Regions from separate parts of the Pelosinus fermentans DSM 17108 genome, predicted to be linked through region 1. Evidence: riboswitches for the same ligand, from Rfam matches in the RefSeq annotation. Region 1 holds a riboswitch; each other region holds the start of a gene.
The links. Region 1 has a riboswitch for cobalamin ahead of nikB (nickel ABC transporter permease). Riboswitches for the same ligand answer to the same signal wherever they lie in the genome.

Region 1 (8,179 bases):
CTTCTCAGTGTTTTTTCAATATAACAGCGTCCAATTTCCGCAGTAGTCTTTCCGGGATAGCGTCCTTTCAGAACGGCAATCCGGTCATTATACTCACAAATCGCAATTGTCCCGATAACAGCGCCTTCAAGAGAGAAGGCAGCCCACATTTGATTGCGGTCAGGCTCAATATATAACTTCGCCAGTCCCCAGACATCATCGGTAATAGCACTTTGTCCAGCCTGGGAAAAGAGGTCCTGCAGCTGTCCTAACAAGAAATTTTGCACACTGGCAATATCATTATTGTCAATCTTGCGAATCACTATATTTGGGGCGTCCATCGTAACCTTCCTTTCATGTCCTGCTAAATGTCGTTTTTCCCTGATTACAGCTTTAATAAATGGCAGGCGGCACTGTGCCCTGGCCAAAGCTCCTCGAGCACCGGCTTTTCTCTTCCGCATCTTTCTATGCTCTCCGGACACCTGCTCTGAAACGGGCACCCTGGCGGCAAGTCAAGAGGGCTTGGTATCTCTCCCTCCAGCGACCGGACCACTGTGCCCTCTTTTTTCTTTACAGGAAAAACCGCCTGCAGCAACGCCTTCGTATAAGGATGCTTCGCTTCATTCAGTACGTCGCCCGCAAGCACCTCTACGATATTACCGAGATACATTACGGCAATACGATGGCTTATCTGAGATACCAATGCCAAATCATGACAGATAAAAATCATGGATAGATTCTTTTCCCGCTGTATTCTGACCAGAAGCTCTATAATCTTTTTCTGCACCGATACATCCAGTGCACTGGTCGCCTCATCACAAACCAGGATCTCTGGTTCAAGCGCCAGCGCTCGGGCAATCCCGACACGCTGACGCTGCCCACCACTCATGTTGCCGGGATAGCGGTCGGCAAACTCTTCCGGCAGTTCAACCATACGCAAAAGTTCTTCAGCCTTTTTTTCCGCCTCACGGTCTTTTATCAGCTTAAAGTTGCGCAGCGGCTCACAAAGGATATCTTTTATTTTCATCTTTGGATTAAAGGCCTGCGAGGGATCCTGAAACACCATCTGGATATGCCGACGACTTTGCCGCATACGCTCTCCCGTAAGCCGGGTCAGATCCTCGCCCCGGTGGCAGATAGCCCCACTTGTCGTTGTATGGAGCTGCATGATCAGTTTTACCAGCGTGCTTTTACCGCAGCCGCTTTCGCCAACAACGCCGAGGGTTTCTCCCTGATAAAGGGATAGCGAAACATCATCACAGGCTGTCAGTATGCACCCATCAGCTATTGGAAAACGCTTTATGACATGCTCAATTGTTAAAATCGTCTCCTTGTCAGCTGACATAGCTTTTCCCTCCAACCTGCGGTACCGCATCTAACAGTTCTTTTGTATAGATCGACTGTGGCCGGGCGATAATCTCATCCGTTCTACCGGATTCTACGATCTCGCCTGCTTGCATAACGATCAGCTTATCCGACATATAAGCTGCTACACCGATATTATGCGTAACAATAATGATTGCCGTTTTATCTTGTTGGCAAATCTCCATCATTTCTTTTACTACCTGCGCCTGGGTTGTCACATCCAGAGCCGAGGTCGGCTCATCCGCCAGCAGAAGCCGCGGTTTAAAAACCATCGCCATTGCCACGCCAACACGCTGACGCATACCGCCGCTCAGTTCAAACGGATAGCTGTTCATAATATTTTCCGTATTAGGCAAGTGCATTTTTCTGAGCATATCTTCTGCTGCCCTGGCTGCTTCCTTTTTTGTCAACGGCGAGTGTTCACGTATATACTCTATGAATTGGCTGCCGATACGGGCGATAGGGTCCAGTATGCTGCCGCTGTCTTGAAAAACCATAGTTGCCTTTGTTCCACAGAGGCGACACCACTCAGCAGTGGTATTCTCCAATAGATTTTTTCCTTCAAAGAGAATTTTCCCGCCGCTTACACGCCCCTCATGCGGCAGGCAGCCAAGAATCGCGCGGATAACCGTTGTTTTGCCACTACCGCTTTCGCCTACAATTGCAAGGACCTCGCCCTCATCAAGCGATACATTAACATTCCGGACAATTTCACGTTCCCCATAGGATACTGAAAGGTCCGATACTTCTAGCAACATTTCAGTTCTCCTTTATGTGATATTATTTTTTAGCGGGTTTAATCTTATTGGTCAGCCAATAATAATCGGACGGATACATCTGGGCACCTTCAATCAAGGTTGAACTAATAATGTTTGTTTCCGGATAGCCCAGAAACAAAGCGGCCCCGTCGTTCATAATGATCTGCTGACAATCGATAATTAGCTGGCGGCGCTGTTGACGGTCAAACGTTGTGGAAAGTTCAGCAAACTTCGCATCCAGTGCAGGATTGCTGTAACCGGAGCCGTTCTGCGGATTATCGCCGTTTGTATTTGTTTTCCAGTACCAATTTAAGAAGATCTCCGGATCGCCGGTATTGGCAGTCGTAATGTTTGAAATTAAAAGGCCATATTCGCCGTTAATCCCCATTTTATCGATTAAGTTATAGTCCACCGTCTTGATTTTTACATCGAAACCAACCTTCTTCGCATCAGACTGCACAGCCTCAGCATAAATGGGCAGTTCAGCGCGGCTGTTGTATACTACAAAATCCACCGTAAGCTTCTTACCATCTTTTTCCAATACACCATCACCGTCAGCATCTTTCCAGCCCGCTTCGGCCAACAACTGCTTGGCACGTTCGATATTATAGCTGTTCGGATCCTTGAGCTGATCAAAACCGTAATCCATTGACGGCGGGACTGGCGCCTTGCCTTCAATAAAGGTTCCCTTCAGAATAACCTCATTGTACACTTTTCTATCACAGGCACTGATAAATGCCGCACGAACCTTCGGATCGCCCAAAACGCCTTGTTGATTAATCCGAGCTAATACGGTGCGCAGCGAGGCAATTCTGTCAACATGGAACTTCGCCGCATCATTAAAAAGACCAATGTCACCTGCTGCAATATTGACCGCCATGTCCACCTCGCCAGACTGCAAAGCCATTGCCCGTGTATTCGGATCATCTATGGATGGAATTTCAACCGTCTCATAAGGCACTACGCCGTCCCAGTAATAAGGGTTTTTCACCATAACTGCTTTATCCTTGACAAAAGTCTTGCACATATACGGACCGGTACCAATGGGTCCTTCCTTTGCAAAATTACGTGCCGGTTCAGCCGATACATCCACAATTAAAAAGAGCGGGTCAGCTAAAAATCCCGGCATATTAGGTTCCGGTTTTTCCGTAAAGATGGTAAGCGTTTGGCCCTCAGCCTTCATTTCTTTATACTTAAAAAACGTTACTGCCCGTTTATTCTTGGCAAAAGCTCTTTCTAGCGATGCCTTAACAGCAGCCGCATCCAACGGTTTACCGTTCGAGAATTTCACACCATCCCTAATTTTAAATGTCCAGGTCATGTGGTCGCCACTGATCTGCCAGCTTTCAGCCAGCCACGGCTGTACATTCATCTTTTCATCAAATTTCGCCAGGCTTTCCCCGATGCCATAGCGCATGACAACCCAGCCAAAATAATTTTCTGTCGGCTCCAGTGAATCGGCAAAGTTGGTTACACCAATTTTCAGAGTCTTTGTGTCGGCTTCCTTTTTACCGCTGCCGCCGCACCCCGCTATAAAGACCGCCGCCAAACACACTATCATAAGTACCCAGGTTAACTTTCCTAATCTTTTCAAGAAATCTCATCCTTTCTCATCTGTATTTATTCAATTTGCCCGCTGCGGGTCCATGATATCGCGCAGGCTGTCTCCCCATAGATTAAAAATTGTTACTACCATCAGAATTGCTGCCCCCGGATAAAGCATCAGCCAAGGAGCTGTTTGGATATGCTGTCTTCCCTCATTGAGCATAAGACCCCATTCCGGCGTCGGCGGCTGCGCGCCAAAACCCAAAAAGGACAACCCGGACAATTCCATGATCATTGTACCGATGTCCATCGCGGCCGTCACAACAATTGTCGGCAGGATATTGGGTAAAATATGGCGCCATAGAATATGGAGCGGTCTTGACCCGCTTGTTACAGCCGCGGCAATAAAGTCACGCTGACGCAGCTTTAGCGTAAGGCTGCGCCCCAAACGAGCGTACTTAGTCCAGCTGACCGCCGCCAACGCCAAAATTGCATTGATGATATTGCCGCCCAGCATGCCGGCAATAGCAATAGCCAGCACGATTCCTGGAAAAGCCAGCATCATATCGACAATGCGCATAAGTACGGTATCTACCTTTCCCCCCATGTAGCCCGCCAACACGCCAATAAAAGTTCCCACCACCGTTATCACGGCGACCAGCGACAGCGTCATCATCAGCGAAGTGCGTGCCCCATAAATAATACGTGACAAACAATCCCGCCCTAGCTTGTCCGTCCCAAACAAGTGCTCATCAGAGGGTGCCTGCAGGGAATGCCGCATCACCGCATCATACGGATCGTAAGGAGCCAACCATGGCGCAAAAATTGCAAAGCCGAGAATCAAAAGGACAAAAAATGTATAAAGCCAGAACAAGAACTTATCCTTTGTCAAATTTCCCATTCAGCATCCCCCTTTCTTCAGCCGCGGGTCAAGATACGTATAGGAAATATCGACCAACAAATTGATCCCCATATACAAAACTGCAATCCAGAGAACAAACCCCTGTACCAAAGGATAGTCACGCATCTCAATGGCATGTACTGCCATTTTGCCAAGTCCGGGCCAGGAAAAGACCATCTCAATGACAGCCACGCCGCCCAGAAGCCAGCCAATTTGCAGGCCTAAAAGCGTAATAAGCGGCAAGCATGCATTTGGCAGCACATGGCGCCAGAGAATTTTGTGCATAGGAAATCCTCGTATCCGTGCTCCGGTGATATATTCCTGTCCCAGTTCCTCTAAAACCGCTGTACGCACCTGCCGCGTATATTTAGCTGCCATCGCAATGGCCAGCGTCAACGTGGGAAGAATCATCCTGTCGAATGATACCTCTCCGCCCGCTATCGGAAACAATCTCAGCTTCAGCCCCAAAACATACAACAAAATGAGTCCTACCCAAAAGCTCGGCATGGATACGCCCAAAAACGAAGTGCCGCGAATAAGATAATCCAGCGGGCGGTTTCGATATACAGCCGATAGTATCCCGCACGGAACCGAGATCAGAAGCATTGTCACCGTCGCCGAGGCAGCAAGCACCATAGTTCCCGGCAGGCTTTGCCAGAGTCGGTCAGCTACGGGCATTTTTGCCGAATACGACATGCCCATGTCTCCCTGTAAGACACCTGCGAGCCAGCGGAAATACTGTACATGAAATGGTTTGTCCAATCCAAGCTGTGCCCGCGTCTCGGCAATTGTATCCTCTGAAACAATTGTGTCAGCTACCTCCAACAGCATCTCTACCGGATCACCCGGTGACAGATACATCAGAGAAAATGTCAGCAGACTCACACCGAAAAGAGTAATAAGCATCTGCATTAAACGATGTACGAGTTCTTTTCCCTTCAAATCACCCTCTCCTCTCTATAAAATAAAAAAACTCTCGGCATAAACCGAGAGTAAAACGCAAGCAGAAAACAATACGACAATTCGCATAAATCCCATCCCCATCTCTCGCAGGTCATATCGGTGATTTGTTATATAGGCAGTTCTCCTGACTCTGGATCATCACTCCCCCAAACCTTCCCAAGATATCATCTCAGTGGCACAACATGGGTTTGCTCCTCATTACAGTGGCGGGACCGTGTCGGCATTGAACCAAACTTCCCTATTAAGCCCCGAAGGGCACCTATACCAGCAATATATAATTGTAATAGCCATTCTCATCGATACTTTACAATAGAATCCGCTCTTTGTCAACTGTTGGAGTTTTTTGCAATAAATAGATAAACGGAGGAAATCCCCTTTAAAATCTCATGTTATTAAGCAAGATGTCATTCCATCCGACATGAATTAAATGGCTAATTTCCCTTTTTCATCTTCAATAATCAATTCTCCGCCATGCTTTAGCATCTTTTCACGCACATATTGAAAAACATGGATACCATCATGATCAAGATGTCCGATATTATTAATATTAACCACAATACGCCGATACCCATACTGCAAATGCTTCAGCATATTTTGCTCCAGAAAATTAAGATGCTCTACAAATACATCACCGCTTACATTCATATATACTTGTCGGTTATCAGTTGTTACCCATACAGACATCCATCTTCCTCCTTTTAAACCTTAAATAAACAAATTCACTTCATGTTTATATGTTTTATGAGCATAACCATCTTATTTTTCTTTTAATTATTGATAATCATTATCATTTTAACAATAATTAAAACATCTGTCAAATATTTATATTATTAATCAAGTGAATGCAAGTAACCAAATCTTTTGCTGTTCATATACTAAATTAGATTCCCTTACTTATATGTTAGCCGCGGCTAACCATATTTTTTCCTATAAATGTTAGCCATGGCTAATATGAAACCATTTTGCCAAAGGAGGATTTATAATGAATACTGCATTAACAACAATTCCATTATCAACACTGGGCATAGGATCTGTATGCCAGATCGTATCCCTTAATTTACAAGGCTTACTGCGCCGCCGCATTCTAGACTTAGGTATGGTACCAGGAACGCCTGTCCAATGCATTCGCAAAAGCCCAGCAGGTGACCCTGTAGCCTATATGGTACGTGATACTCTCATTGCTTTGCGCAGTGAAGACGCCAGTCAAATTCATGTGAATCCGATGTAATCCTGGTTATAACTGTAGCCAACAAATTTAGGAGGAGAATGAGAATGAGCAATTCTACGATTGAAGAACATCAGAAATTTCTGAGTGAGCATTTTGGAATTTCAACGACTCCTGGGCAATTTACGGTAGCTTTAGCTGGTAATCCTAACGTAGGAAAAAGCACTGTTTTTAATGCGCTAACCGGCTTACATCAGCACACAGGAAATTGGCCTGGAAAAACCGTTGATAATGCTCAAGGAAGTTTTACGTATCTCGATCGCTCTTTTTTAATGATCGACTTACCTGGCACTTATTCGATCTTAGCCCATACAGTAGAAGAGCAAGTTGCCAGAGACTTTATTTGTTTTGGCAAACCGGATGCAACACTAGTAGTATTAGATGCTACCTGCCTTGAACGCAATCTTAATTTGGCATTGCAAGTCATGGAAATCACACCGAAGATTATTGTTTGCGTCAATCTGATTGATGAAGCAGAAAAGAAAAATATTAAGATCGATATCTCTGCTTTACAAAAAGATTTAGGTGTACCAGTTGTTGCCACTGCTGCCCGTAATGGAAAAGGTCTCGACACCCTGCGTCAAAAGTTATATGAAATGTCTACAGGGCTTTGCACCCCAGCTCCCAGACAGATTAACTATTCTTCTGAAGTGGAAAATGCTATTCAACAACTTCTGCCAAAAGTATCAAGATTAATCGGCTCGAATCTCAACCCTCGCTGGGTAGCGCTGCGATTATTAGATGGAGATAAAGCTTTTATCAACAGCATCAGTCAATATCTTGATTTTGATCTGCATTCAACACGCTTACAGGAGGTTGCTGTATGAGCGCTGCAATAAAACCTATGATCACCCTGGAGGAAATATGCACTGAGGCGGAAAAAATCCGCCTCAGTAATCCCGACTTAGGTGATAAAATTGTATCTGATATTTATCAAAACGCTGAAATGATAGCAGGGCCAGCCGTAAGTAAAAATTCCACTGATTCACGCAGTTGGGATCATAAGCTAGACGACGTTTTAACCTCCCGATTATTTGGTTATCCTATCATGTTTGCTTTACTTAGCGTCATCTTCTGGATTACGATTGCAGGGGCAAATGTTCCCTCTCAAATGATTGCTGACACGCTTTTTGCATTTCAGGATCAGCTTTTAATCTGGTTTGAATTAGCAGGAGCTCCCTCCTGGTTAACTGGTATATTAGTCTTAGGTATGTTTCGCGGCCTCGCCTGGGTTATCGCGGTTATGCTGCCGCCTATGGCAATCTTCTTTCCCTTGTTCACACTGCTGGAAGATTTAGGATACTTACCAAGAGTAGCCTTTAATCTCGATAATATGTTTAAGAAATGCCGTGCTTGCGGCAAGCAAATACTCACCATGTGCATGGGGTTTGGCTGTAATGCTGCTGGCGTCGTTTCCTGCCGTATCATTGATTCTCCTCGTGA
Region 2 (8,179 bases), 160 kb from region 1:
CATCGTGCAATTCTCCAATCAGCATAGGAAACATATCACGAAAAAATCCGCAAATATTGATCACTACATTGATGCGCGGATGCTCCAATTCCTCTTGAGGAATAATGATAAAGGAAGGAGAAAATTGATTTTTCCTGCGCTCCACACTCACGCCTAAATAATAAAGAATCTGCCCTAAGGTTTCTCCCTGAGTACGAGATGTCTCCAGTCCCCATAAAATTATAGCTGTACTTTTAGGATAACAGCCATGTTCTTTCCAGTATTGCTCTAACGTATTCTTCGCAATTCTGGCACCTCGTTCTATGGCAATCGCGCTGGGAACCAAACGAGGATCGAATTGGTACAAGTTATATCCAGTGGGCAGAATATCAGGATTCCTGACCATGTCTCCTGCCAGGCGAGCGGGTAAGTAACGGCCCGCCAGCACTTTGAGCAAGCCGCCTTCTTCTTGGCACTCTCTACTATTTTTAAAGACAGCCATTCCAAATTCCAATATTGCTTCACAGCTTTTTCTTACTCTTTGATCTTGTAATAACCCTTTAGATATGGAACGCTTCTCGATATAGCCATTTATGATCATCCTGGACTTCTGATCCAGTGAAGCAAGGATCAGCACCTGATCTTGCTCCTGTAATTGATCATAGTCCAGCCCCTCATCCTGAGCTATAATGCGCTGCAACGCTGGCAGCTCCCCGCGATCATAACGCAAAATAAAGTTCACAAAATCCTTGGCCTCATCGAGGCTGAATCCTTGTCCAAAAACATGTAATCCTCGTGGAATCAGGGAGCGTCTCATGCGATAGAGTTCGTGCTCTAATTCTTCTATATTGCATGGAAGATTTTGCTCCTTTGCTTTGCTGCAAATCAGCTTTTCAAGAGCGGGTAATCGACTAGGATCAAGGAGCTCTGCTTCTTGCCGCTGGTGAATGAATCCTTCTAATTCAGCCAAATCACCATATAGCTCACTTTCCGTAAAAGGAGGCGACTGATAACTTACCAATACGGCATGAGACCGACGTTTGGCAGTCATGGCTTCTGCGGGATTGCCAGCATAGTATAAATAAACATGAGGCAGATCCTGTAAAAGATAATCCGGCAGACAATCACCTGACATCCCACACTCTTTACCTTGCAGAAATTCTAATGTACCGTGAGTACCTACATGTATAATCACATCGGCTTTGAATTCGTCCTTTAGCCATTGATAAAATGCAATGTATTGATGATGAGGCAGTAAAGCCTTATCATGATAAAATTGTTCAGGCTGCTCATGTATCCCCCGGGAGGGCTGCAGTCCAACAAAAATATGATCAAATATTTTTCCTGGGATTAATAAATTTTCGGCTTCACTCATAATTTCCCCTGGATCTTGCCCCCATTGCCTGACTAGTTCATCACTCCACTTGGTGCTGCCTAATCGCTGGCGATAGGTTCTACTGGGGTAACGAATAAAAGGCACATCAGCAGTTTCTTCTCCCCAACGTCCAGAATTCACTAATTTGCCTGCTGTAAAGGTTTCACGCAATGCAGCTTCTGTAACCGGTTCCACTTGGTATCCTTCTCTATGTAACATTCCCAGTATTTTTTCTACAGAAACAAAGGTATCCAAAAAGGCTCCACCAAAGAGATTATCCTCACCAGGAGGATAGTTATAGCAAATGATTGCTACCTTTTTTTCTTTATTTGGCTTATGGCGAAGAGCCAGCCATTTTTGAATACGGCTTACTACTTTATTGGCTCGCTCTTCAATTAAGGTAAGTTCTTGAATCCTGATTTCCAAATCAGCGTCATAAACAGCAGAAGCCAGCGCTCCTATGGGTATTGTCTCTATGCAGCCATCCAGTTCCGGAAGCATCATTTGAATCAGAAATTCTGTAGAGTTGATTCCCTGGGGAGATTGTTCCCATTCTGCCATTTCTCTGCGTGACATAAAAAAAGGATGCATAAAGGGAACATCTAATTCTTCCAGCAGTTGTACAGCAGACTCGGCATCTCCCCCCATGGGGCCTGCCCCTAATCGAAAAGCCAGAAAACTTACTACAAGATCTATTTTTTTCTCTGTCTGCACAGATAAAATATCTCTTAATTTCGCTATATCGCGACTGGTTGTACGAGCGAAGGCAATGGGTAATAGATTTGCAAAAGATTTGCATTTCTCCATAAAAGCAGCCACACAGCCTCTTGTTCGGTTTGGATAGTTATGTCCGTAAAATAACAGAGCAATTGTTGGTTTTTGTTCATCAAAATTACTGCTGCACCGATATTCTGCTACGCTGGAAAAATATTGAGATGCCGTTGGATCAAAAATCCCAGTATCTTCTGCTCCTACAGGATCTTTTGGCTTAGGAAAGTCTCGATTTTTACCATAATCTCTTCCAATCAAATACAACATATTTCGAATGTTTTCTTCTTCTGCATTTTTCCAATATTTAATGATTTGTATATAGTTCTTTATATCTTTCAATTTCCCCACAGGAAGCATTTTTCCCAGCTTTTCTGCCATATTGGACATGCGCACCATGGAATCAAGAGATGCACGAGCACTTGGCTGCATACCATTTTGCATATCTTTACCAGAAAAGCTGCCTAACCTGAGAAGTCTGCGAATTTCTTCCTTATCACCGCCAATGGGAAGAATCTGACAAGTCTTTTCTTGGCAGGCTTCAATAACAAGCTCTTCGTATTCACGAGAGGCTCCCATCAAATCCAGGAGAATAAAATCCGCATGTTGAATTCCTTGACAAATTCGCTCTGCTTCTCCTTTATGGAAATGCTTGGCTGCATAAAATAAACTCAGCTGTAAAGCATCCGGAAATTCCTTATTTATATCTCGCAGCACATGTACGATATCTGCTAAGGCCGCATTGGAAACGGTTAATATAACTATTTTCATGGTATCCTCCTCATCCTCATGTTCTCAGCCAGTCTATTGAATAATACCATATGTCTCAGGGTACACAATCTTTGCCATATACGCAACTGCTTCATCATAACGTATTCCTGGGTTTAGTAAAAATAATTCCATGGAAAGATAAAAAACTTGCTTATTTTGCACCGCTCGAAGACCATTCCAGGCAGGATTGCTTTCCACCTCCAGCTTTAGCCGTTTCTCAATATCAGCTTTTTCACCCATGAAGGTAATCAAAATAATATCAGGATCTTTTTCTACTAATTTCTCTATGCTGTAAGGCGTGGATTCTGGATTTCCATCTAAAGGTATACTATCCGCTGCTACATTTTTCAGTTTAATGATCTTAGCCACATCCCCGGCAATACTATTTTCCAGCTGTACTGTTACACTGTTGCCAGTGGCATGGAGAATCACTGCACTCTTGGAAGTTGAAGGAAGCTGATCCACTACTTTTTTTATTCGCTGGTTCATTTGGTCTGCAACGATTCGAGCTTGCTCTCTCCTGCCTGCAATACCTCCAAAAAGATTAATATTCTTGATAACATCATCATAGGTTTTTATTTTTACTATTATGAAGGGGATATTACTGCTTTCCATAATCGGAATGTTTTTTTCATGCAGTCCCTGATATCCAATTACTAAATCGGGCTGCAGGGACATTACCTTCTCGGTATTTATATTAGCAACATGGCCTACTTCAGGCAGGATTTGCATATCTTTAGGTAAAGTTCCTGTCCGCGAGCTGGGCCTGCCTGCTGCGCTCCCGCCAACAGCATAAAGCAGATCTACCAAGCTTTGAGAAAGAGGTACAATTCGCTCTGGTTTTTTCGGTAATATCACTTGGCGTCCAGCATCATCTTGAATACTAAGATAATTGGAACTGCCAGTTGCTGGCACTCCCCCATTCTGCTTCTGAGCGCATCCCATAATGCCAAAAATAAAAAAAACGGTAAGAAAAATTAATAGCATTTTATACTTCACGATAATCCCTCATTATTTAAATGATTTATCATGTTTTTTATGATTATTATAATCTCATAAAAAGATTTAATTCTTTTATGAAAAGAAAACCACCTGAAGACAACACAACATTCAGGTGATTTCTATTTTTTAGATCAATTTGTTAGTTGTTACACTCTAACCTTATCCTCTAGAATGAATGTTTTACACCAAACTCAACAGTTCGCGGCGCTGCATAATAGTAACTGCTACTATTTGTCGTTACATCATTACGATTTAACACGTTTCTTATGGTAGCAAATACAGCAGTTTCAGGTTTTAACTGGTAATTGACCATCAGACTGACTGGCAGAGCATTTAGTGCCTTATTGGATCGATCAGCAGTATAGTTAGCCGCTAAATTAGCTGTCAGCTTGTCCAAGGTATAGCGAAGTGTGAGATTTCCCTGAATGCGGCTATATGCTCGAATCCACTCACCTGTTGCATCCTTTTCTCGTGGATTACCATAAACACCGCCAACAGTATAACTATATTTATCTGATAACCTTTGTTGCCAGCTGACTTCGATTCCTTCATTTTTAAATTTGCTAAAGTTTTGAAACATCTTTGAAGAATCAGTATCAATATGGTTGTCAATATTCATCATAAAGATAGTTGTTTTTAGCGTGCCAATTTGACTTTCTTTTTTCCAACCAGTCTCATACGTCCATCCACTTTCTGGCTTTAAATTAGAATTAGATGTAAAGTTACTGGTTGTACCTGTATGCAATTCAGTAAGAGTCGGTAATCGAAAAGCTTTTCCGACATTGACAAACCAGGAACTATCCTGCCTCAACTTTTGATTGTATTGTATTTGTGGTAAAAATTGATTGTACTCATCACCGCTCTCTGTTCTGGCATGTTGTCCCCTAAGACCTAAAATCAGTTTTTTATTTTCATTAAAATCCTTAGTTCCTTGGGTATAAAGAGACGTAACTGTTCGTTCATAAGTTCCCTTTGAATTTTCTGGTTTTACAAAATCTATTGTTTTATATTTTTCCTGCTCTAGTGTAATACCTGCCAAATAGTGTATTTGCTGATCATCCCATGATTTATTGGCATCCAGTCCATATTTTGATGATTTTAAATTGATATTGGAAGCATAGGCTCCTGTGCTGACGGTTTTAGTAGTGTAATCGAGATCGCGGAATGAACCATAAAGCATAGCTTTCCAATCCTTATCGTTATACTGAAAATTAATTCGATCCAGATTTTCCTGATCATTATATAAACTAGTCACCTTCTTTGTCATTAGGCTTCTTCTTTCTTTGTTCAATTCATCTTCGGTATGGGTATAATATAATGTCATTTTATCATTAAATTGATAAGTAGCATTAAAACTCTGCTTTTCACCTCCAAGAAAATTGTCATATGTTGATTTAGCAGGGTTAGAATCCACGGTTTTAGTAAGATTATTCACTTCTCCTGTATCAACAAATGAACTGCTAAATGCTAATTTTCCTGATTGGAAATTAAGATTATAATTTTGCTGCCCTTTATTACCTGTGGAAACGGTAATGGAATTATTCACTTGTTTCTTAGTCATAATATTAATAACGCCGCCAAAAGCATCACTGCCATACATAACGGATCCTGGTCCTCTAACAACCTCTATTTTTTCTACATTCTCCAGCAGAATATTATCAAGCTGGAACATACCATTCATATTAATTGGGGCACCATCTACCATGATCAGCGTACCTTTTTTTATGCCTCTCATAACAAGCTCGCTGCTCATTCTCCCTGCGGACTGTCCGTATGGATTTTGGGAGTAAATATTAATACCTTCCACAAATTGCAATGCATCAATGACAGTCTTTGCTCCAGTGGCTCGCAGTTCATCTCCGGATTTTACCGTTACATTTGCAGGGGTATCCAGCTCTTTGCTTTCTCCTCGCAAGGCCGTTACAATCATTGGATCAAACTCAAAACTCTTATCCTCTTCAGCTTGTACACAGGGCATGACCATAAATCCTAAGGCTAACGCCGCAATCATCTTTTTAGTTACATTTCTCTTCAAAATACTTTCACTCCTCATGCTGCTATTTATATATAAGTATAATTTCGGGTTGCATGGGGAGGGCAGACTAAAAGAGCAATCTAAATAAAAAGATGCCTATAAATCCCCTCCCCATCGCTCGTGGGTAAAACGGTGACTGTTAGATAGGCAGTTCTTCTGGCTTTGGGTCATTGCTTGCCAAACCTTCCCAAGAATTGATTCTCAGTGGTATAACTTGGCTCACTCTCCATCACAGTGGCGGGACCGCGTCGGCATCATACCGACTTCCCTATTAAGCCCCGTAGGGCACCTATCTCCATATATGTACTTGTTAATTCTGCTGAAAACACCTCCTTGATTATGCTTTGCCGAACAAAAAAATGCCTCCCACATAAGCAGGAGACAGACATAAGTACTATCTTTTATATCCATAACAATCCCAGCACGCTGCGCCGGGAAGAAATAGGTTACAATGTTAGATACTTAATCGCCTCCCCATCGCTCGTGGGTGTAACGGTGATTGTCAAATAGGCAGTTCTCCTGGCTCTAGTTCATTGCTCTGCCAGCCTTCCCAGGATCTTACCCCAGTGGCACCTATGGCTTTGCTCCCTATTACAGTGGCGGGACCGCGTCGGCATTGCACCGAACTTCCCTATTAAGCCCCGTAGGGCACCTATTTCATTATTATTTAATTGTTTGTAAAAGCATAATATTCTGTAATTCTTAATCATGATATCATCTTCTTCGACAACATGTCAAAGGATTTTCAAATCAAATACAAAGAAAAAAACTTGAAGCTAATATTCTATCTCAGCTTCGTTGATAACCTTTACTCCAGAATTTTCTTTTAGCTTTTCCATTAAGGAAAATAGTGCCAAATCCTTTTCTTTTGCTTCTATCATAACATCAAAATCACGGCTGCACTTCTTCGCTATGTTTAAAAATCTCAAAAATTCATCCACAGCAATATGATCCGCATGTGCTCTTTTATTTGCGCTTTCTCTTGCGCTGGAAAAATGAATTTTAGGTATCTGACTTCCCCAAGTTGCAAATATTTCTGGCAGAATATCTTCAAGATGTATTCCTTCATTGCAGCAATGATCATGATGTACATCTAATACCATAGGTGCTTTTATCTCCTGGCAAAGAGTGAGTACATCCTTGGCAGTATAAGATTTATCATCATTTTCAATAATAATCCGTTCCCGAATAGTATCAGGAAGCTGCTGAAATATTACTTTAAAACGTTCGATTGACTGCACTTTGTCTTTATATAATCCCCCTACATGCAGCACTAATTTAGATTCGGCTCCCAATTCCATAGCCTCAAAAAGATTCACATGATACCGCAAATCTGCAAGGGCCGCTTCTACTACATGTTCAAGTGGACTATTCAAAATCGTAAAATGATCGGGATGAGCGCTAACCCGTAATCCATGCCTTTTTACAATATCACCAATGGCAAGCAATTCTGAGCGAAAATCCTCACAATAATCCCACCCAAAGGCAACGGGATGAGTCGCTAGAGGGATTAGCTGCGAAGTAATCCGAAATACTTGAATGTGATGAGCTGCATTATAACGCATCACACGCAGCTGCGTAGCTAAATTTTCTTCTGCCAAGCGTCTGAGTTTACTAAGCTGATCCTTTTTGTCCTTAATTTTAGTTAAATTAAGGACAGTAGTTGTTTTATTGGGAGATCCTTGAGAAATGCCTAAAGCTATGGCTACATACCCCAAGCGGATGCGCATAAACTAACCCCTTTCACACCAAAAATCATCAATTTTAGTCTGTCCAAAAGTACCTAACTTTACAATTCCTATTCCTAATAGTATGCCTCAATCCTAAAATTTTAAGATATTTCTGCAACGATATTATATTTTTAGCATAATTTAACATGATTTACTACGAATAAGATTGACTATTTCCTATTTATGTTATTATAATAGTTATAGTACAATTTAATACAAAACATTTTGTCGCAATGCTGCGACAGCAAAGTACATGCTTATTAAAGCTGGCTCAACTGCCAGCTTTTTTTATATATAAATGTCTTTTTCTAAACTTAATATGTAACTTTTTATTTTTTTAAAAAAGGAGGCGCTCTCATTATGACAATCAGAATAAAAATTTTAAGTGGATTTATGGTGGTCATCGCTTTAGTATTTATTATGAGTGCATTTACTTATTTTCAAGTGGGTGAATTAAATTCAACTTCAAAAGAAATCATGAGAGATAGTCTCTATCAGCTTGAGCTGGTTGAGGAACTT
Region 3 (8,179 bases), 130 kb from region 1:
TTGCTACTATATTTCGCTTATGCTTTAAAAATTCGCTGCTGCTCAATCCAGCTCCATAGCCAACAATGAATTCCGGCGGCATTCCTGTAAGAGCATGTAAAACAGCCGACGAGGTTGTCGTATTGCCAATCCCCATTTCACCAAAAGAGAAGATATTCACTCCTTCCCGCTGAATAAGGTCTGCTACTACTTCTTTTCCAACCGCCCAAGCCCGATCAAATTCTTCTTGTGTCATAGCCTCTTCTTTCATAAAATTTTTCGTTCCAAAGGCTACTTTATGATGAATACCAGCTTCTTTCTCGTTATTAATACCAATATCAATGACGCTGTAAGGTATTTGATTACATTGGCAAAAACAGCTTATCGTCGCTCTGCCGTCTGCCATATTCTTGGCTTGCAGATAGGTAATTTCCCCAGGGTAATTGACAACACCTTCTTCAATAATTCCATTATCAGCTGCAAAGATGATATGATGCGGTTTCATCTCCGAGTGAATTTCTCCCCATGCCATTATTACTTTCTTGAGGTGTTTTTCTAATTTTCCCAAACTCTGAGGTGGTTTCGCCGCCCCATTCAGCAATTCATCCACTCTGGCTTCCAAATCCATATCTGCCCCTCCTAAAATTATAATAGATAAGAAAAGCGTTAACACATTCTTTGAAACATATAAAACAGAATCGAACCGCAGAGGCGCAGAGAACACTGAGAAAAGATAGATATTTAATTTTTTCTCTGTGTCCTCCGCGGATCTCTGTGCCCTCTGTGTTCAACGTTTCCTCCAATCGCTGATATTAAAAATCGAGTAAGAGGCTACCCATTAGTTGAGTAGCCGACTTCTCACACCACCGTACGTACCGTTCGGTATACGGCGGTTCAACAGAATTAGTGTACTAGTGAATACCTTTCACTTATGGTGATGAAGCCGATTTTCCTGAGGTATTCATTGGTTAACGTCCGAGAAAGGATTGGGCTATTGGCTGTGTGCCAGTAGCTCTTTCTTGTATTGGCGTATTCCCACGCTTTGCGGTTATCTATGCCATGAGCAACAAGATTATCGTGCTTCGTCCCAATTTTCTTCCATTGCTTCCACAAGCACATTCGAATCCTTCTTCTCAGCCATTCATCCAATGCTTTAGCTAGGGTTTTCATATCAGCCATTCCAAAGTAGTTCATCCAGCCCACAATGCACTGCCGGAGCTTTTCCGCTCTTTGCTCCATGCTCATAGCATTGCTTCGTCCTGTTATTTCCTTCAGCTTTTGCTTGAATTTCTTTACAGGCTTAGGGTGAACTCTAATTCCTAATCCACCTTTTTTGTGATAGAACGAAAAACCTAGAAATTTCAGCTTCCACGGCCTGTCTACTGTACTCTTTTCTTGATTGACTTTGAGCCTTAATTTTTGCTCAAGAAATCGCGTGATACTTGCCATGACCCGTTCTGCCGCTTTCCGGCTTTTGACGTAAATATTCTGATCATCAGCATAACGACAGAATTTTAAGCCCCGTCTCGTGAGTTCAGTGTCCAGTTCATTCAGCATGACGTTACTCAGAAGTGGAGAAAGATTGCCCCCTTGAGGACAGCCTTCCTCGCTCTCCTGTACCACGCCATTTATCATGACTCCTGATTTCAGATATTTGCGTATCAGCGACAGCACTCGGCTATCTTCGATGGTTTCTGAAAGCAAGCGCATGAGTTTATCGTGATTTACGGTATCAAAATACTTTGCCAAGTCGATATCAACTGTCCAGGTGTATCCTGCCTCGATATATTCCTTGCATTTTACTACCGCTTGTTTTGCACTTCTGCCGGGTCTAAACCCGTAGCTATTTGCCGAAAACTGCATTTCATAGATTGGGGTTAATATTTGAGCTATAGCTTGTTGTATCACTCTGTCAACTACAGTAGGTATACCAAGTAGCCTTTTCCCCCCGTCCGGTTTCGGTATTTCTATCCGTCTGACCGGCTCGGGCTTATAGGTCCCTTCTAGTATGGATTGCCTGAGTTGGTTGCCGTTTTGTTTCAGGAATTGTAAAAGTTCATTTACTGTCATTCCGTCGACTCCATGGCTTCCTTTGTTACCCTTCACTCGCTTATAAGCAAGATTCATGTTATCTCGGTGAAGGATTTTCTCCAGCAATCCACCGGCGTATTCATTGTCACCGTTTCTTCCTCTTTCGGGCATGGGAGAAATGCTCGGCACTCCTACATTACCTCTGAGTTCCACTCTTGTCTCCTGTAGGCAGCCTTCTTTGTGAAGTTGTCTGCTTTCTACGCATTTCTTCGTACCTTTCAAAATTCGGAAACCTCCTATTGTTCGGTCCTTCCCAGAGCGTATATAGCCGCTCTGGTAGTATGACCTCTGCTGACTTCTGACAGCTCAGTCGTACATTACTGCACGGGTTGCCGTTTTCAAATTCATATCCACAGCTTGACTGTCAGATCTCCCCAGGTAAGAACGCTTACTTTCACTCCACCTATCTGCTACATTTACATCGCCCGCTTCGGATAGTTTAGGGCTTCGTTTTGTGCGGCAAACTCACCCAGCTGACATATGCCTTGTATGTAGTTCGTCTTCCTCAGACCGGAGTTTTGCCGCCGACTTCCTTCAGATTCCACCTCGCGATGGACACCCTTGTCTTAGGCTAACGGTTGGCACTATCAACCCCCGTATTGGACTTTCACCAACTAGTAAGCGCCCATGCTGGGCACACCACAAAAATACCTAGCCCAAAAGGCTAGGTATTTTATATAAAAATCCCATCCTTCTGGCATTACCCCTTACGCGAGGGTAGATGACAGCCATAACAGGCAGGTCTCCTGACTTACGGATCTTTAAAATTCCTGCGCCTTCCTGGTTTCCCAGTGGCATTTGCAGGACTTTCTCCCCGATTACAGTGGCGCGACCGCGTCGTTTAAGGAATATGCTTCCCTTCCGAACTTCCCTATTCTCCTCTAGTTAAAGAGGCACCTGTTTGGTGGCAATTTATTCTGTTATCACAATAGTACTACAGTTTATCTCATTCTCCTATCCACTATTCGCAGATGAGCAATATAATCAAGTAGTTCGTTAAAAAAATCCCATTTAGCCTGTATCAAATATCTTTGACGTGCCAAGTGTCATTCACTAACGCTACTACTGCTCGATTATCAATATAATCAATTATATTGATTGCGGAGCTATCCTGTCGCATAGACCACATTTTATCTAAACCGATTCCCAATGCAGCACAAAGCAGTACTCTCATCGTTCCCCCATGGGAAACAAGCACAATGGTCTGCTCTTGATGCTTTTTGACACACTCTTGCAGTGCGTGAGTTACACGTTGTTTAACAACCTGAAAGCTTTCCCCTTGAGGCGGACCGATTTCACCTGGCTTAGAATACATTGCAGTTAAGATTTCTGACCAATCTGCCATAATTTCTTGATAGGTAAGTCCTTCCCAAATGCCAAAATTAATTTCACGAAACTCCGGCTTGGTTATAACGGGCAATTCATGATACTTGGCAATAGCCTCAGCAGTCTGCTGTGCCCGCAATAAATCGCTGCTATAGATTGCGCTTATTTTTTCCTTCGCTAAGCGTTTTGCTACTAAATTTCCTTGTTTTATTCCTCTTTCATTTAATGAAATATCGCTATGCCCTTGATATTTCCCCTCTTGATTCCAGGAAGTCTGACCGTGACGCACAAAAATTACCCGAGTCAAAGAATCACCTTCTTTCCGCTATGAATAAATAATGAATACCAACAAGGTAACAATTTCCGTCAGTTCAATCGTCGCCCCATATACATCCCCTGTTAAACCGCCGAGACGTTTACTGACATATTCAGAAAGAAGAAACGCAAAACCTATACCGATAACTCCACTTACGATTACAATTTTACCCAAAGGAATTAGCAGCAATGCTGCTAATATTCCGGCCACATAAAGGGTATACTTATGTGAAGATTGATAAAATGCCTTTCCTAGCCCTTCCGGCCTGGCATAAGGATAGAATGTAATCGGAATGACAACGGCTGTCCGTCCTACAATCGGCATAACTAAAACGGCTAAGGGTAACAACTTAGGATCCATATCCATAAGCAAAGAATATTTTACAAAGATTAACAGACAAAAAGACATTGCACCAAAAGCACCGACTCTGCTGTCTTTCATAATCTCTAACATTTTTTCACGAGGTTTTCCTGAAAAAACACCGTCAATGGTGTCCATTAACCCATCACAGTGTAAACCCCCGGTCAATATGATTTCAAACAAAATCAATCCGATTGCCAGAAGGTGCATCGGTATTTTTACTCCCAAAAGCCCTTGCGCTCCATATACAATCCCAGCTAAAATCAAACCAATAATCCCGCCAATAAGCGGGAAATATTTAACACTCTGACTAAAGCTATTTGGCGACCATTGGGTTTGTGCTTTGATTGGAATTCGTGTCAAAAATTGAAACCCGGTAATAAAATCGCCAATCACATTTCCAAACAAACTTTTTGCCTCCCTCATACCTTGCTGCACTTTCCATATAATAATCATTCCGTAACGTGAAGTTTCTTTCCTTCTTACATTTAGACATTTAGCAATTTTTTTTCGTAAGATGTTAATAAAATTCCATAGTCTGATTTACTCTTACAACTGGCAAAGTAAAATCATATATAGGTTCTCCTTTGTTATCTTGTATTGATTTATTGCTCAATCACCAAAACTAGCCATAATAACCCTTGCTGAAATAAAATAGCAATGTTATGGTTATTTTAACTACGCTGATATAAGGAGGTTAAGAAAAATATGAACAAAAAAGTCATTGAATATTTTATGACACCTATAAGTATTTTAGGCGTTGGCTGCTTGGATCAAATCGTAAACTATATAAAGCCTATGGCATTTCGCAAGGCTCTTATTGTAAGCGATAAAATACTAGTGGAAATGAAATTAATTGATAAATTAACAGATGTTTTAAAAAGTGCGGGTGTATTTTACATCATCCATGATGATGTTTCCCCTAATCCAACAATCCCGCAAGTAGATTATGGCTTAAAATTGTTTCAGGATAATGGTTGTGATTTTCTGATTTCCTTTGGCGGAGGTTCACCTCATGACTGCGCTAAAGCCATTGCTTTACTCGCAACCAATGGAGGGGAGATCAAGAACTATGTAGGACTTAATAAATCCAAAAAGACCTCTGCTCCTTTAATTGCCATCAATACAACTGCCGGCACGGGCAGCGAATTGACTCGGTTTTGTGTAATTACGGATGAAAAAAATCACATTAAAATGACAATTACCGATTGGCATGTAACACCGATTATCGCCGTAAATGATGCAGAACTTATGTTAGGAATGCCGCCCGGTCTTACTGCTGCTACAGGAATGGATGCATTGACTCATGCGATTGAAGCCTATGTATCTACCAATGCCACCCCTGTCACAGATTGTAAAGCTCTAAAAGCCATTGAACTGATTGCGGGTTATCTTAAAACTGCCTTTTCAAATGGCAGTGATATACATGCAAGAGAAATGATGGTTTACGCCGAATATTTAGCTGGAATTGCCTTTAATAATGCCAGCTTAGGCTATGTACATGCTCTAGCACACCAACTAGGCGGAATGTATAACTTGCCCCATGGTTTAGCCAATTCGATCATGCTGCCTTATGTTGTCGACTATAATCGCCATGCTGTACCTCATCACTATGCTGCCATTGCCCGTGCTTTAGGTAAGGATACTAAAGATCTATCAGACGAAGCTGCGGCTTTGCTGGCAGTAGCTGCAATTAAAGAACTAATTCAGGATCTTAAGATCCCTAAGACCCTTTCTGAAGTACGGGGATTTAATGAAAAAGATATTCCAACTCTTGCAGCAAACGCTCTCAAAGACATTTGCTGCGTAACCAATCCTCGCCAAGGTCCTCAGGAGGAAATCGAAGGCATCTTTAGATCCGCCATCTAAGGAAAATACAAAACTTATACTTGTAAAATATCATTTCCAAGATAATCCCTTTTATGTTTAATTTGCAAAACAATAATATTCCATGGTGACACAAAATAATACAAAGGGAATTGTAATCTTTTATCCAATAAAGACAATAGATAAGGAAAAGACTAAACCGAAAAAGGATTGGGAGGAAATTTTATGTGGCTTGGCAAAGTGGTAGGAACCGTTGTGGCCCCGACTAAAAATGAAAGTTTAATCGGCAATAAGTTATTAGTGGTTCAACCCTTAAATTTAGACGGAATGAACACCATCAGCCTGCAAGTTGCAGTCGATACTGTAGGAGCAGGCAATAGCGATACGGTGTTAGTATCTACTGGAAGCTCTGCACGGCGGGTAATGAACAACGACAATAGTGCTGTTGACGCAGCCATTGTCGGAATTGTAGAAAATATCGATTTAGAAGGTATTTCTAAGGCACAATATTGGGTGCAAAAAGGCTAATAGGAGAAGAATATGCTGACAACCTACAAAACATTGCAAGACAAGCTCCAGGAAGTTTCATGGGACCCTTCTGAAAAGGGAGTTTGGATAAAGCTCATCGACCCAACAGTAGAAGAGATCTTACAACTGTCAGCTGCCGCTCAAATCCCTGAATACTTTTTTCGCTTTGCAATCGATGAAGATGACTGTCCTAGAATCATCTTAGGACAAAACTGTATTCTTGCTATTATTCACGTACCCCTTTCTCTCGGCGAGGATCGTTATGAAACATCCCCTCTCAGCATTATACTAACTCCGCATACAACGATCACCATCAGTGATCATTTAGTCCAAGTGCTCCCTGAACATAACGATCGAAGCCGTTTCTTATTTGACACTGCCAGGAGAACCCAATTTTTCTTTCAAATATTGTATCATGCAGATACAGTTTTTTTGAAGTACATACGCCAAATCCGCAGACGGACAGATGAAATTGAACTTAACTTACGCAAATCAACAACAAATGAAGAAGTCTTTCAGCTCCTTGACCTGGAAAAAGGACTCACTTATTTTACCGCTGCTTTGCGCGGCAATGTAATTGTGGCTGAGACAATACTTCGTATGCGCTCAGACCCACAAATGCGCCCTTTACTGCAAATGCATGAAGAGGATGAAGACGTCTTAGAAAGCGTTATTATTGAAAATAAACGGGCCTTAGAACTCGTACAGACCTATAGTGAAATTCTAAGCAGTATGATGGATGCCTTTTCTTCTGTCATCAATAACAATCTAAATCATATTATGAAATTCTTGGCTTCCGCAACCATATTGATCTCCATTCCAACGATGATTTCAAGCTTTTGGAGTATGACCGTTCCTGTACCTGGAAACGATACAGCGATAGGTTTTTGGCTCGTTTTATTTTTTGCCCTTACTACCAGCTGCTGCGTTGGTCTTTATCTTAGAAAAAAAGGTATACTTTAATCATTAGGGGATGATGCATGCAGGAAAGATAGCTTAGGATCTAGAAATCCTACGGTAATCAAAAAGGAGGTTTTACAATCATGACAAAAAAGATCTTATTGTTAACGGGTGACTGTGCAGAAGACTATGAAGTGAAAGTACCTCAACAAGCATTAATGATGCTAGGCTATCAAGTAGATGTCGCCGCTCCAAACAAAAAAGCAGGTGACACATTACAGCTAGTCGTACATGATTTTGTAAATCTAGATACCTATATCGAATTAACTGGTCATCGTATCCCCGTAGATATAGCAACCGTCGATGTAAATCCCGATGATTATATAGGTCTTGTCATTCCAGGCGGACGGGCACCTGAATATATTAGAATGTATGATGAAAGCATTGCCATCGTTCAAGCATTTTTCACAGCAGACAAACCTGTTGCCGCTGTTTGCCACGGCACCCAGCTTCTCGCTGCTGCTGGTGTATTATCGGATCGCAATGTTACCTCGTACCCTGCCTGCTCTGCAGAATGCCGCCTGGCTGGAGCCACTTGGCAAGATCAGCCCGTTGTCACCTGCGGCAAATTAGTCACCGCTCAAGCATGGCCCAATCATCCTGCTTGGCTCAAAGCTTTTGTTGACTTGTTAGGTGCTCAGATTACAATTTAATTCAGTTGAAGGTATCAGCAGCATGCTGATACCTTCTTTTTTAAAATTTTATAATTTTTATCCATTAAATACGTCCACATATAGGACGTATTTTCCACATACAGTGTACTATTACTGAAAATATTACTTTAATCTAATC

Region 2: another riboswitch for cobalamin. It lies ahead of FR7_RS17970 (TonB-dependent receptor plug domain-containing protein); the one in region 1 lies ahead of nikB (nickel ABC transporter permease).
Region 3: another riboswitch for cobalamin. It lies ahead of ltrA (group II intron reverse transcriptase/maturase); the one in region 1 lies ahead of nikB (nickel ABC transporter permease).

Annotation. Positions count from the first base shown of each region.
Region 1 is NZ_AKVN02000001.1:3,740,139-3,748,317, forward strand. Features, by position in the region: gene FR7_RS17355 (GNAT family N-acetyltransferase) at 1-407, opposite strand, end outside; gene FR7_RS17360 (ABC transporter ATP-binding protein) at 365-1,324, opposite strand; gene FR7_RS17365 (ABC transporter ATP-binding protein) at 1,314-2,102, opposite strand; gene FR7_RS17370 (ABC transporter substrate-binding protein) at 2,125-3,663, opposite strand; gene nikC (nickel transporter permease) at 3,727-4,548, opposite strand; gene nikB (nickel ABC transporter permease) at 4,549-5,490, opposite strand; cobalamin riboswitch at 5,609-5,789, opposite strand; gene FR7_RS17385 (STAS domain-containing protein) at 5,935-6,195, opposite strand; gene FR7_RS17390 (FeoA family protein) at 6,494-6,739, shown strand; gene FR7_RS17395 (FeoB small GTPase domain-containing protein) at 6,784-7,563, shown strand; gene FR7_RS17400 (nucleoside recognition domain-containing protein) at 7,560-8,179, shown strand, end outside.
Region 2 is NZ_AKVN02000001.1:3,898,523-3,906,701, forward strand. Features, by position in the region: gene bchH (magnesium chelatase subunit H) at 1-2,893, opposite strand, end outside; gene FR7_RS17965 (ABC transporter substrate-binding protein) at 2,927-3,892, opposite strand; gene FR7_RS17970 (TonB-dependent receptor plug domain-containing protein) at 4,062-5,930, opposite strand; cobalamin riboswitch at 6,060-6,238, opposite strand; cobalamin riboswitch at 6,423-6,601, opposite strand; gene uvsE (UV DNA damage repair endonuclease UvsE) at 6,707-7,660, opposite strand; gene FR7_RS17980 (methyl-accepting chemotaxis protein) at 8,021-8,179, shown strand, end outside.
Region 3 is NZ_AKVN02000001.1:3,605,351-3,613,529, forward strand. Features, by position in the region: gene FR7_RS16735 (nicotinate-nucleotide--dimethylbenzimidazole phosphoribosyltransferase) at 1-607, opposite strand, end outside; gene ltrA (group II intron reverse transcriptase/maturase) at 883-2,292, opposite strand; cobalamin riboswitch at 2,790-2,986, opposite strand; gene cobC (alpha-ribazole phosphatase) at 3,092-3,703, opposite strand; gene cobS (adenosylcobinamide-GDP ribazoletransferase) at 3,722-4,480, opposite strand; gene FR7_RS16755 (iron-containing alcohol dehydrogenase) at 4,781-5,941, shown strand; gene FR7_RS16760 (EutN/CcmL family microcompartment protein) at 6,125-6,427, shown strand; gene FR7_RS16765 (magnesium transporter CorA family protein) at 6,440-7,390, shown strand; gene FR7_RS16770 (DJ-1/PfpI family protein) at 7,471-8,040, shown strand.